Regions from separate parts of the Streptomyces sp. NPDC006510 genome, predicted to be linked through region 2. Evidence: riboswitches for the same ligand, from Rfam matches in the RefSeq annotation. Region 2 holds a riboswitch; each other region holds the start of a gene.

Region 1 (4,440 bases), on a different contig from region 2:
GCCTGGTATCTGCTCGCCCGCAATCCGCGGGTGCGTACCGCGCTCACCGAGGAGCTGGACCGGGTTCTCGGCGACCGGGAGCCGGGGTTCGACGACTACGCGCGGCTGACGTACACCCAGTCCGTGGTCAAGGAGACGCTGCGCCTGTACCCGACGATCTGGCTGGTCACCGGCGTCGCGAAGGCGGGCGCGCAGATCGGCGGTGTCCCGATGCCGGAGGGCACCCGGGTGTGGACCAGCCAGTGGGTGACCCAGCGCGACGAGCGGTGGTTCCCCGAGCCGGAGGAGTTCCGCCCCGAGCGCTGGGATCCGGAGACCGGCGACGACATCGCGGAGTACGCCTGGTTCCCGTTCGGCGGCGGCCCCCGGGTCTGTCTGGGCACGCGGTTCGCGATGGTCGAGGCGGTGCTGATCCTGGCCGTGCTGGCGCGCCGCTTCGAGCTGGACGTGGACCCGGGTGTCATCGAGCCGGTACCGGCACTGACGCTTCAGCCGGACCGGGAAGTGATGGCGACCGTCCGGACACGGTGACGGCCCACGGGGCGGGGCGCCGGGCCCGGTGGCCGCTTCGGTCCCCGGCGGCCCCGCCCCTTGAGCGGCTCCGACCCGAAGCGCCGCATGCCGCTTGTGTCGGCCCGGCCCCCGGCCGAGGAGGCCGACACCCGTGGTAGCCCGTCCCGGCACCGGATACATCGGACGGATATATCCGATCTGTCGCGGAGGTCGGGCCATACAGTTCACACTGTCCATGTCGGCCGCACCGGCCGACGGGCCGTCCGGCCGTATCCGCAGGCTGTCGATCCAACGGGAGAAACACCATGCGTCTCCGCTCCGCTCTCACCGCCGGGCTCGCCGTCGCAGCCGCCCTGCCACTGACCGTCACCACGGCGTCGGCAACGGCCGGCCCCGCGCCCGCCGGTACCGCGAGCCGCCTCGGAACCTGCCAGGAAAAGGCCCTCGAAGTACACGCCGCACCCGGCGGACAGCGGAACGTCGCCCGTATCAGCGTCACCAACAACGGCAACCGGTCCTGCGTGGTCGACCGGATCCCCACGATCACCTTCAGGGGCCTGGACGGCTCCGCCGAGGCCGTCCCGCCCACCGGGAGCGGGCCGTACGTACTGTCCCGGGACGAGCGGGCGTACGCCGCCGTGCGGACCGCGGACCCGGCGGCCACCGAAGGCCACGTCGTCGGCAGCCTGTCCGTGGCGGCGGACCCCTCCCATCTGGGCGTCGCCTTCGGCGGGGCCACCGTGGGCATGCCTGAGGGAGTCCATGTGTGGGAGCCGGTGACCACCCTCTGGCAGGAGTCGCGCGCCGCGGCGGACAGCGCACTGGCGGACGCGCTGCGCTGACGGGCGGCTACAGACCGTAGCTCGTGCCGCCGGCGGTCCGCCGCAGGTCGGGGGCCGTCGTCGTGCAGAGCGGGCCGCCCTCGAAACCGGCGTTGACCAGGGCGGTGGCACGGCCTGCGGAGTCCACCAGCTTCAGGGCGTGCCACCGCGGCAGCCAGAACACGCGTCCGCGGTGCTGCGCGAGCAGTTCCGTGAGGGCTGCCGGGGCATGCGTCCACACCTTCGGCAGTTCCTCGGCGTGATCGAAGGCGGGACGCAGCTCGATCCAGCCGTCGGCGCCGACGTCACCGGAGGTGAGCAGGAGCTCCACGGCCTGGCCGGGCTCCTGGTGGCACTTCCTGGCGTGGATCCAGTGGACGTGGTGACCGGGGCCGTGGCTGGGGCAGTCGTCGTTCCGGACGGGATGGGGGAGCATGCTTCTTCGCCTTCCCAGGATCATGGACCCCAGGTGCGCCGCCCCGATGGTCCGCTGTTCCCCATGCGCCGCGCATGGGGCCGGTCGTCACCCGGAGCACCCGCAGCGGAGCGGGGTGCCGTCCAGTTAGCCGGGGCTGTGCACTGGAACTCATGACCTGCCAGAACTGTATCCCACCGACGAGGTGCCCGACGGGTCGTCAGGTTCTCAGCCGTGCAGCAGAACGGGGAAGGCTTCCATGTCGTTCTGCGTCATCACCGGCAGCTTGCGGACCTCCTCGTCCGCGATGGCCGCCCGCAGCCGGGGGAAACGCCCGAACAGTGCGGGCAGGGCGATGCCTGCCTCGACCCGGGAGAGCGCGGCTCCGGGGCAGATGTGGGGTCCGTGGCCGAAGGTCATGTGGCGGATCGGAGCCGGCCTGGTGATGTCGAAGGAGTCGGCATCCGCCCCGTGCTGCTCGACGTCACGGCCGATGGCGCGATAGGAGATCACCACTCCCTCCCCCCTCGCGATCACGTCGTCGCCCACCTGGATGTCCTCCGTGGCGAACCGCATCAGCAGATGAGTGGTGGGGGTGTCCCAGCGCAGGGTCTCCTCGATCACCGTCTCCCACGGGATCTCACCGTCGAGAACCCTGCGCAGTTGGTCGGGGTGGGTGAGCAGGGCCCGTACGGCGTTCAGGATCAGCCCGATGGTGGTCTCGTGCCCGGCGGCCACCATCGCCTTGAGATTGCCCACCACCTCTTCCTCGGTGAGCGGTTCGCCGCCTTCTTCGGCAAGGATGAGGGCGCTGGTGAGGTCGTCGGTCGGACGCGCCGTCCTCTCGCGTACGAGAGCGGCGTAGAAGACGTCCAACTCCGCCAGCAGCGCCAGGCGTTCCTCCTGCGGTGTGAGCATGGAGAAGAACGCCTTGTACCGCTTCATCAGCATGGGGTGCTGGGCCTCGTCCACACCCATCAGCATGCCGACGACCCGCATCGGCAACGGCTGGGCGAACACGGACTTGAGGTCGACCGCACCGCCCTCGTTCCGCTCGCTCCGTTCAGCGAGGGCATCGAGCAGTTCCTCGGTGAACTTCTCGATCTCCGGGCGTATCTCCTCCAGCCGGCGCGGTGTGAGCGCCTGGGAGGTCTTGGTGCGCAGTCGTCGGTGCTCGGCGCCGTCCACGGTGAACATGGAACGCCCGGCATCGATCACGCCGATCAACGGCCACTCGTGTGTGACCTCGCCGCGCTGCCAGAGCCCCCAGGCATCGAGGTCCTTGACCAGCCGGGGGTCGACGAGCAGTTGGCGGGCCAGGGCATGGCGGGTGACGGTCAGGGCCGGGACGCCGAGCAGTTCGATCCTGGCGAGCGGACCGGCATCACGCAGCTGTGCCGTCTCACCGTCCAGGTTTTGGACCAGCGGGTCGATGACAACGGCCCCACCACTCGAAGCGGCTTCCCGGGCGGCGGCGTGCGGGCAGTTCAAGACAAGTCTCCTGTCGGACGGACGGGGGCGAACCGGACGGGCAGCGCGGTCGTCCCCCGCAGGAAGGCGGACTGTCGCCGCACCAACTCCTCTGCGGGTACCGAAAGTTCCAGGTCGGGCAGCCGGTCGAGCAGCACCTCGATCCCGGTGCGGGCGATGATTTCGGCGATCTCCTGCGCGGGGAAGGGGCAGCGGTATTCGCCGTGACTGAACGCCAGGTGCGCGCTGTTGCCGCTCTGCCCGGACAGCCCTCCCGAGGTGGAGAGATGCTGCCGGATGTGCGGATCGGCGTTGGCGGCACCCAGGCCCAGCAGCAGCATGTCCCCGGCCCGGATGCTCCGACCCCCCAGCCGGGTGTCGCGGGCCGCCCAGCGACCGGCGAGGATCTGCGTCGGGCCCTCCTCCCAGAGCACCTCGTTCATGGCTTCGGCGACGCTGTGCCGACCGCCGGAGAGCGCCACGGCGAACTGGTCGTCGGTGAGCATCAGCCGGAGCGAGCTGCCGATCCAGTCGGCCGTGGTGAGGTGCCCCGCCGCCGTGATGGCCATCAGATCGAGCACGTACTCCTGATCGGTGAACTCTCCGGCGTACGCCAGCATGCGCGAGGTCACGTCGTTGCCGGGTGCGGCCCGCCTGGCCGCCAGCAGCCGCTGCATGTGTTCGCCGAACCGCAGATGGGCCTCCTGCGCGCCGGGACCGCCGTCGGCCAGATCCCTCAGCACCTCGGCGATCCGCGGACCGTCCGCGTCGGGGAATCCGATCAGACGGGCGAGGACGAGCACCGGCAGCGGCACAGCGAAGTCGGCGATCAGGTCCGCCGTGCCGCGGTCACAGAGTCCGTCGACGAGGCGATCGGCCAACTCCTCGCAGTCCCTGCGGAGTTCGAAGTGCTCGACCTCCTCAAGCGCCTGCCCGACCATCGCGGCGTGACGTCGGTGCTCGGCCCCGGCGGTGAAGTAGATGGACGGCATCGGGGTGCCGACCATCGGCAACAGCGGCCAGTCCTCGGGGATGTTCCCCCACTGGTTCCACAGCGCGACGTCCCTGGGGAACAACTCGCCGTCGCTGGTGACCTGGTGGAGCTCCCGGTAGCCGATGACCAGCCAGGCCGGCACCTCGCCGGGCAGCTCGACGGGTACGACGGGTCCGTGTTCGCTCCGCATGGCGCGGTAGACGACATGGGGTTCCGTGTGGAACTCG
Region 2 (4,440 bases):
ACGACCGGCGTCCAGCCGGACGTGCCGTACGCGGCGTTGATGTCGTCGGCGACCCGCTGCACCTCGGCCGTGTAGTCCCGGTACACCGCGAGGTCCTGCCGCGAGGGGTACGCGAAGGCGACATGGACGACGCGTTCGCGCCATTCGGGCCGCTCGTCCAGGAGCGTGCGGTACGCGAGCAGGCCGCGCACGATGTTCTTGGACAGTTCCGTTCGGTCCACCCGTACGATCGTTCTCCGGCCGGGGCCGGCCTGCTCGCGCAGCGTCGCCATCCGCTCGTCCACATCCGCCTCGTGCGCGCGGCGGCGCAGGAAGTCGGCGTCCGCGCCGAGCCCGTGCACCCCGATCCTGGTCCGCCCGGTACCGCCGAGGATCTGGGTGCAGCAGCCGATGAACGCGTCCGCCCAGCGCCGGGTCAGGAACGCCGCCCGGTCCGCGCCCAGGATGCCGTGCAGCAGCTGCTCGGCGATGTCGTCGGGGAGCAGCCGGAAGTAGTCGACGGGCGCCCACGGGGTGTGCGAGAAGTGGCCGATCCGCAGGTCGGGGCGGAGCTCGCGGAGCATGCCCGGCACCAGGGCCAGGTGGTAGTCCTGCACCAGTACCGCGGCGCCCTGCCCCGCCTCCTCGGCGAGCGCCTCGGCGAAGGCCCGGTTGTACGTCTCGAACGACGCCCACTGCCGCCGGAACTCCGCGTCGAAGACCGGCTCCAGCGGCGTCTGGTACAGCATGTGGTGGACGAACCAGAGCACCGAGTTCGCGATGCCGTTGTACGCGTCGGCGTGGACCCCCGCGTCGATGTCGAGCATCCGTACGCCCGGCTCGGCGACCCCGCGCCGGACCGCCTCCCGGTCGCCGTCACCGAGCGCGGCGCACACCCACAGCTTGTCGTCGATGGCGCTCAGCCCGGAGACGAGACCGCCGCCGCCCCGTTTCGCGTCGAGCGATCCGTCCGTCTCCAGGGTGTACGAGACCGGGCCGCGGTTGGACGCGACGAGGACCTGGGCATCGGACCGGGCAGCGGGCTGGGCATCGTGCGCGGAGACCATGTTGCGGAATCTAGCCCGATCACGAACCGCCCAAACGTGCGAAGTCAGGCCGCGCGGCGCGAAATGTACTCCTCGATCTCGCACATCGGGGGCCGCTCCTCGGTGTCCACGGCATGGGTGCGCGGTACGAAGCCGTTCGTGCCGCGCTCGAACTGGGTGAGCGCCGGACGCACCAGGTGGCCGCGGGACAGCCGCAGTTGTGCGGTCCGGTAGATCGCCGCCGCCATCCGGCCGAGCGCCTGCCCGTCCTGGTGCCGGTGCTTGCGCACCCCCACGTCGACCTGGGCCAGCGCGTCCAGCCCCACCGTGTGCAGCGCGTCGACCAGGAGGCCCAGCTCGACGCCGTAGCCGACGGGGAAGGGCAGCCGTTCGAGCAGGGAGCGGCGTACGGCGTACTCGCCGCCCAGCGGCTGGACGAAACCGGCCAGCTGCGGCCAGTGCAGATTGAGCAGCGGACGGGCCACCAGCTCGGTCACGCGACCGCCCTGACCGGCGGTGTCACCGAAGGGGCGGTCGTACATCGCCTTCACGAACTGCACATCCGGATCGGTCAGCAGCGGTCCGACGATGCCCGAGACGAAATCCGCCGAGAACTCCTTCAGATCGGCGTCGATGAAGCACACGATGTCGCCGCCGGTCACCAGGAGCGACCGCCACAGCACCTCGCCCTTGCCGGGCACGGCCGGTATCCGGGGGAGTATCGCGTCGCGGTGCACCACCCGGGCGCCGGCCTCCCGGGCCACCTTCGCGGTGGCGTCCGTGGAACCGGAATCGATCACCACGAGTTCGTCGACCAGCCGGACCTTCTCCATCAGCTCGCGCCGGACCGTGGCGACGATCTCGCCGACCGTCGCCTCCTCGTTCAACGCGGGCAGCACGACACTGACGCTCCCGCGGCCCGCTTCACCGGCCCTGGCCCTGGCGGCCAGCAGACTGTCCAGCGGGCGGTCGGCGGCTGACCAGGAGCGCCTGGTCAGCCAGCATTCGACCTCTTCCAGCACGGTCGATACTCCCTGTATGTGATCCATCTCGCGGTTCGGACGACTATCTCAACAGTCCGATGCTTCGGTTACAGTCTTGAACAACGCGGACGACCATCGCATGCCGGGGTCCGTCCGCCGATAAATGCCCGGATCGAAGATCCGGTGCCACAGCGCTCATCCAGAGGGACTGAGGGAACGGCCCGTTGAAGTCCCGGCAACCCTCCCGCCGACCGCGAGGTCAGGTGGGGAAGGTGCCAATTCCGTCTCGTGGCGAAACGCGCCGCGAGGAAGATGAGGAGAAAGGGCCTCGCCTCCATGGCTGCGCAGACCGTTGCAGTAAGCACCAATTCTTCCGCCGACGCCGACGCCGTCACAGACGTCAAAGCCGTCGACCTCGGTCCTGCCGCGGGGCTTTCCTGCCGCGAGTGCGGCGAGCGTTTCGACCTCGGTCCCATTTTCGCCTGCGCGTCCTGTTTCGGGCCGCTCGAAGTCGCGTACGACCTGCCGAGCGGCTCCCCCGAAGAGCTGAAGAAGCGCATCGAGGCCGGACCGGACAACATCTGGCGCTACGCGCCGCTGCTGCCGGTCCCCGCCGATGTCGCGGAGAAGCCGAACCTGAACCCCGGCTGGACCAAGCTCGTCCAGGCCGACAACCTCGCCCGTGAGCTCGGCGTCGAGCAGGGCAAGCTGTTCGTCAAGGACGACTCCGGCAACCCCACGCACTCCTTCAAGGACCGCGTCGTCGCCCAGGCCATCGAGGCCGCCCGCGCCTTCGGCTTCACCACCCTCTCCTGCTCCTCCACCGGCAATCTCGCCGGCGCCGTGGGCGCCGCCGCGGCCCGCGCCGGCTTCCGCTCCTGCGTGTTCATCCCGCACGACCTGGAGCAGGGCAAGGTCGTCATGGCCGCGGTCTACGGCGGCGAACTGGTCGGCATCGAGGGCAACTACGACGACGTCAACCGCTTCTGCTCCGAACTCATCGGCGACCCGCTCGGCGAGGGCTGGGGCTTCGTCAACGTCAACCTGCGTCCGTACTACGGCGAGGGATCCAAGACCCTGGCGTACGAGATCTGCGAGCAGCTCGGCTGGCAGCTCCCGGACCAGCTGGTCATTCCGATCGCGTCCGGCTCGCAGTTCACGAAGATCGACAAGGGTCTCCAGGAGCTGATCAAGCTCGGCCTCGTCGAGGACAAGCCGTACAAGCTCTTCGGCGCCCAGGCCGAGGGCTGCTCGCCGGTCTCGGTCGCGTACAAGGGCGGCCACGACGTCGTCCGGCCGCAGAAGCCGAACACGATCGCCAAGTCCCTCGCCATCGGCAACCCGGCCGACGGCCCGTACGTCCTGGACATCGCCCGCCGCACCGGCGGCGCGGTCGAGGACGTCGACGACGAGCAGGTCGTCGACGCGATCAAGCTGCTGGCGCGCACCGAGGGCATCTTCGCGGAGACGGCGGGCGGTGTGACGGTCGGCGTGACGAAGAAGCTCATCGAGGCCGGTCTGATCGACCCGGCGCTGACCACCGTCGTACTCAACACGGGTGACGGCCTGAAGACCCTGGACGCGGTGGCCGACACCTCGCAGGCGACCGCGACGATCCGCCCCAGCCTGGACGCGTTCCGCGCCGCGGGCCTCGCCACCAGCTGACCACCCGAGACTCCAGGAAGGGCACCCACCATGAGCGTCAAGGTCCGCATCCCCACCATCCTCCGCACCTACACGGGCGGCCAGGCAGAGGTCCCGGCCGAGGGCTCGACCCTCTCCCAGGTCATCGAGTCCCTGGAGCAGAACCACCCGGGCATCGCCGCCCGCGTCCTGGACGACCAGGGCAAGCTGCGCCGCTTCGTGAACGTGTACGTCAACGACGACGACGTGCGCTTCGAGGGCGGCCTGGAGACGGCGACGCCGGACGGCGCCGGCATCTCGATCATTCCGGCGGTGGCGGGCGGCTGCTGACGCCCCGTCCGACCGCACCGCGTTATCGAATTGCCCTCTCCGCGATTGAAGCGGAGGGGGCAATTCTGCATGGTTGAGCGCGGTACAGTGTGGGAAGTCCCCCCAGCTGCCCCGTGCCCCCCGCATATGAGAATGCGCCCGGCCACGACAAGAAGCAGCCAAAGTGTGCGTTGTGCTTGCGGCATAAGTCGCCTTTGCCTGGCCCGACTTGCCCAGGAATCTCATGAATTCCGCATATCCGGGCGTTCGGTGCTGCCGAGAATTCTCGTCCGATTGACCTGTTGCAGAGGGCAGTTGGGCAGATACATTCAGCCGCGGTCGACGCGTTCCGGCGCACACACCCTCTCCTGTCGGAGGGTGAGTTCTGACCCGGGTCCGCGAAGTGCGGTCCTGCGCAAGGGCCAGTAATAGGGGAGTTAGGCATGGCTCAGGGCACCGTCAAGTGGTTCAACGCGGAG
Region 3 (4,440 bases), on a different contig from region 2:
ACATCCTGCTGCTGCCGGGTATCATGCTCGGTCTGCTGGTGGCGCACCTGATCCTGGTCTTCTACCACAAGCACACGCAGTTCGCGGGTCCCGGCCGGACCAACAAGAACGTCGTCGGCATGCCGCTGCTGCCGGTGTACATGGCGAAGGCCGGTGGCTTCTTCTTCCTGGTCTTCGGCATCATCGCCGTCATCGCGGCCATCGCCACGATCAACCCGATCTGGAACATCGGCCCGTACCGTCCGGACCAGGTGTCCACCGGCGCCCAGCCCGACTGGTACATGGGCTTCGCCGAGGGACTGATCCGAGTGATGCCCGGCTGGGAGATCAACCTCTGGGGCCACACGCTCGTCCTGGGTGTGTTCATCCCACTGATGGTCTTCGGACTGGTGCTCGGGGTCATCGCCGTCTACCCGTTCGTCGAGTCCTGGATCACCGGGGACAAGCGCGAGCACCACATCCTGGACCGCCCGCGCAACGCCCCGACCCGGACGGCCTTCGGCGTCGCCTGGATCACCGAGTACGTCGTCGTCTTCATCGGCGGTGCCAACGACCTGTGGGCCACGCACTTCCACCTGTCGCTGAACGCCATCTCCTGGTTCGTCCGGATCTTCATCTTCGCGGGCCCGGTCCTCGCGTTCATCGCCACCCGGCGGATCTGCCTCGGCCTCCAGCGCCGCGACAAGGAGAAGGTGCTGCACGGGCGCGAGTCCGGCATCATCAAGCGCCTGCCGCACGGTGAGTTCGTCGAGATCCACGAGCCGCTCAGCCCCGAGCAGCTGCACACGCTCACCGCGCACGAGCAGTACAAGCCGGTCGAGATCGGCCCGACGGTCGACGAGAACGGTGTCGAGCGCAAGGTGTCTCTCCTGCAGAAGCTGCGGGCCCGGCTCAGCAAGGGCTACTTCGGCGAGAACAACCAGATCGCCAAGCCCACCGTCGAGGAGTACAAGGAGATCACCAGCAGCCACGGTCACCACTGATCGCCTGAACTGATCGCCACAGCGGGAGCCCCGTCCATTCGATGGACGGGGCTCTTTGCCGTCCCCGGCGCTCGATAGGGTGGAGGCGATCCCTTTTACCGGCTGTGGACCCAGGAGCGGACCATGAACGTTGTGACCCCGATCGGCGGCGACAGCGTGGCGGACCGTTCCTGGCCCGGTGTGCTGAACCCCCTGCTGCGCGGCGAGAACCTCACCGCCGACGAAACCGCGTGGGCGATGGACCGCATCATGAGCGGTGAGGCGAGCGATGTGCAGATCGCCGGGTTCGCGGTGGCCCTGCGCGCCAAGGGCGAGACCATCGACGAGGTGTCCGGCCTGGTGCGGGCGATGTACGAGCACGCCAACACCATCCACGTACCCGGTCGCACGGTCGACATCGTCGGCACCGGCGGCGACCTCGCCAAGACGGTCAACATCTCCACCATGTCGGCGGTCGTCGTCGCCGGTACCGGCGCCAAGGTCGTCAAGCACGGCAACCGCGCCTCCTCGTCGGCGAGCGGTTCCTCCGACGTGCTGGAGAAGCTCGGCGTCAACCTGGACCTCAGCGCGCAGCGGGTCGTCGAGGTCGCCGAGGAGGCGGGCATCACCTTCTGCTTCGCGGTGAAGTTCCACCCCGCCCTGCGTTATGTCGCCCGGGCCCGCAAGGAGCTCGGCACGCCGACGACGTTCAACATTCTCGGGCCGCTCACCAACCCGGCCAGGGTGCGCTCCCAGGCCGTCGGCGTGGCCGACCTGAAGATGGCGCCCATCGTCGCCGGAGTCCTTGCCGAGCGCGGCAATTCGGCGCTGGTCTTCCGCGGCGACGACGGCCTGGACGAGCTGACGACGACCGCGACCTCGCGGGTATGGGTGGTCCGGGACGGAACGGTGCGCGAGGAGGCGTTCGACCCGCGCGACGTCGGCCTGGAACTGGTGCCCGTGCAGGCCCTGCGCGGTGCGGACGCCTCGTACAACGCCGATGTGGCCCGGCGGGTGCTGGCCGGCGAGCGGGGCCCCGCGCGGGAGGCCGTGCTGCTCAACTCGGCGGCGGCCCTGGTGGCCCTCGACCCGACGGACGGCACGCTGAACGAGCAGCTCGCCGCCGGTATCGCGAAGGCCGCCGAGTCCATCGACTCCGGGGCGGCGGCCCGCGCGCTGGAGCGCTGGGTGGCGGTCAGCAACGCCTGAACGGGCGGAGATGTGGCGCGGGGCGAAGTCCGGATCCTGGACTGCGCCTTGCGCGTCTTCGTACGTATGGCAAGATGCTGGGCAGGTCATGAGTGACAGCGACTACGGCCCCGGCCCGCTGTCCGGCAACCCTCCGTCCGTGGCGGGGTGCCCCGGGTGAAGACCAGGCCGTAGGCAGCGAGGTCTGCGGCAAGCGCGGGCCCCTCGGCATCTGTGAATGCCAGCCCCCGGGGTCCTGGTCCCTAGGGAGCCTCTTGTGAGCACGCGAATGCGATAGGGCCTTCCGGCCCTCCTCCGCACACCCCTCTTTCACTTTCCGCTGCGCTGCCGCGTATCCGCCGGCGCATGCAATTCGCCTGCCTCTTACGGGAGTTCGCCATGTCTGTCTTCACCGCTGCCGCCGACCAGTCGCTTTGTGCCCCTCTGCCGGTTCTGGGCAAGGATGTGACGGTTCCGCTGGTCACCGGCGGTGAGGTCACGTACGCCGCTCTCGACTACGCCGCCAGCGCCCCCGCGCTCCAGCGCGTCTGGGACGACGTCGCCGCGTACGCCCCGTACTACGGCAGCGTCCACCGCGGGGCCGGGTACCTCTCGCAGCTCTCCACGGACCTCTTCGAGAACAGCCGCGCGACCGTCGCGGAGTTCCTCGGCTGCCGCGCCGACGACCAGGTGATCTTCACCCGCTCGACCACCGACTCGCTGAACCTGCTGGCCGCGGTCGTCCCGGCCGACTGCCAGGTCTTCGTGTACGAGACCGAGCACCACGCCTCGCTGCTGCCGTGGCGCGACGCCCGGGTGACGTACCTGAACGCCCCGCGCACCCCCGCCCAGGCCGTCGAGACGCTGGAGCGGGCGCTCGCCGACCGCGAGCCCCACGGCCCCGCGCTGGTCTGTGTCACCGGCGCCTCCAACGTCACCGGCGAACTCTGGCCGGTGAAGGAGCTGGCCGCCGCCGCGCACGCGCACGGTGCCCGGATCGTGCTGGACGCCGCCCAGCTCGCCCCGCACCACCCCGTCGACATCGCCGACCTGGATGTGGACTGGGTCGCCTTCTCCGGACACAAGCTGTACGCGCCCTTCGGCTCGGGCGTCCTCGCCGGCCGGGCCGACTGGCTGCAGGAGGCCGAGCCCTACCTCGCGGGCGGCGGCGCCTCGCGCAAGGTGGCCCGTCGCACCGACGGCGGTGTGGACGTCGAGTGGCATTCCACCGCCGCCCGCCACGAGGCCGGTTCCCCCAACGTCATCGGTGTGTACTCCATCGCCTCCGCCTGCAAGGCGCTCACCGAGGCGGGCTTCGACGACCTGGTCGCCCGGGAGCAGTACCTCGTCGATGCCGTCCGGACCGGGCTCGCCGGGGTTCGGGAGGTCAAGGTGCTCTCGCTGTTCGGCGACGACGCCCCGCGGGTCGGCGTCATCTCCTTCGTGGTGGAGGGCTGGAACAGCTCGCACTTCGCCGCCGCGCTCTCCGCCGAGTACGGCATCGGGGTCCGCGACGGCCTGTTCTGCGCCCACCCGCTGGTCCGCACCCTGCTGGGCAGCGACCCGCAGGAGGTCGGCGAGTGCGGTGCGCCGGAGGCCGAGCCGGGGGAGCGGTCGCTCAACGCGATCCGGGTGAGCTTCGGCGCCGGTACCCCGGACGAGCACATCGAGCGTTTCGTCCGCGCGGTCAGGGAGCTGGTGAGCGAGGGCGCCCAGTGGAAGTACCGCACCGAGGACGGCCGCTGCGTCCCGGACCGGGGTGCGGCGCAGCTCTGACGGCACACAGCACTTCGGCGGGGGACGGGCAGTCGAGCCCGTCCCCCGCCGAAGTGTCACACCGTGAAGGGTGTGCCTATGCGTCGAGGCCGATGGCGAAGGCGGCCTCCAGGTCGTGCTGCGAGTAGGTACGGAACGCCACATGCGTGTCGGTGGCCTCGACGCCGGGGATCTTGCTGATCCGGCCGGGGATGACATCGGCGAGATCGTCGTGCTTGGCCACCCGGACCATGGCGATGAGATCGTACGTACCGGTGACCGAGAAGACCTCGCTGACACTGTCCAGCGCGGCGATGGCCTCGGCGATCTCGGGAATCCGGTCCACGCTGGTTTTGATGAGCACGATCGCGGTGATCACGGCTGGCTGTCTCCCTCGGTGGCCGTGGCTGGTGCCTTCACTCTATCCGTACGCCGGTAACGCCCCCAGGCGTAGAGAAAGCCGAGTGCGAAGCCCACCACATGGGCCAGATAGGCCACGCCCGGCCCTCCGCTGCCCGCACCCTGGACCGCCAGC

Evidence for each region. A riboswitch is a leader RNA that binds a small molecule or an ion and turns the genes downstream of it on or off. The one in region 2 is predicted to bind S-adenosylmethionine.
Region 1: another riboswitch for S-adenosylmethionine. It lies ahead of ABZY11_RS33195 (hypothetical protein); the one in region 2 lies ahead of thrC (threonine synthase).
Region 3: another riboswitch for S-adenosylmethionine. It lies ahead of ABZY11_RS08420 (aminotransferase class V-fold PLP-dependent enzyme); the one in region 2 lies ahead of thrC (threonine synthase).

What each region holds. Positions count from the first base shown of each region.
Region 1 covers NZ_JBEXPH010000157.1:1,856-6,295, reverse strand. The annotation lists gene ABZY11_RS33205 (cytochrome P450) at 1-531, shown strand, start outside; gene ABZY11_RS33200 (DUF4232 domain-containing protein) at 819-1,355, shown strand; gene ABZY11_RS33195 (hypothetical protein) at 1,363-1,770, opposite strand; SAM riboswitch class IV at 1,819-1,928, opposite strand; gene ABZY11_RS33190 (cytochrome P450) at 1,978-3,240, opposite strand; gene ABZY11_RS33185 (cytochrome P450) at 3,237-4,440, opposite strand, start outside.
Region 2 covers NZ_JBEXPH010000001.1:35,322-39,761, forward strand. The annotation lists gene ABZY11_RS00180 (trehalose-6-phosphate synthase) at 1-1,046, opposite strand, end outside; gene ABZY11_RS00185 (glucosyl-3-phosphoglycerate synthase) at 1,091-2,047, opposite strand; SAM riboswitch class I at 2,201-2,327, shown strand; gene thrC (threonine synthase) at 2,345-3,673, shown strand; gene ABZY11_RS00195 (MoaD/ThiS family protein) at 3,704-3,982, shown strand; gene ABZY11_RS00200 (cold-shock protein) at 4,405-4,440, shown strand, end outside.
Region 3 covers NZ_JBEXPH010000017.1:48,302-52,741, reverse strand. The annotation lists gene ABZY11_RS08430 (cytochrome bc complex cytochrome b subunit) at 1-983, shown strand, start outside; gene trpD (anthranilate phosphoribosyltransferase) at 1,107-2,171, shown strand; SAM riboswitch class IV at 2,256-2,373, shown strand; gene ABZY11_RS08420 (aminotransferase class V-fold PLP-dependent enzyme) at 2,550-3,926, shown strand; gene ABZY11_RS08415 (Lrp/AsnC ligand binding domain-containing protein) at 4,003-4,284, opposite strand; gene ABZY11_RS08410 (rhomboid family intramembrane serine protease) at 4,281-4,440, opposite strand, start outside.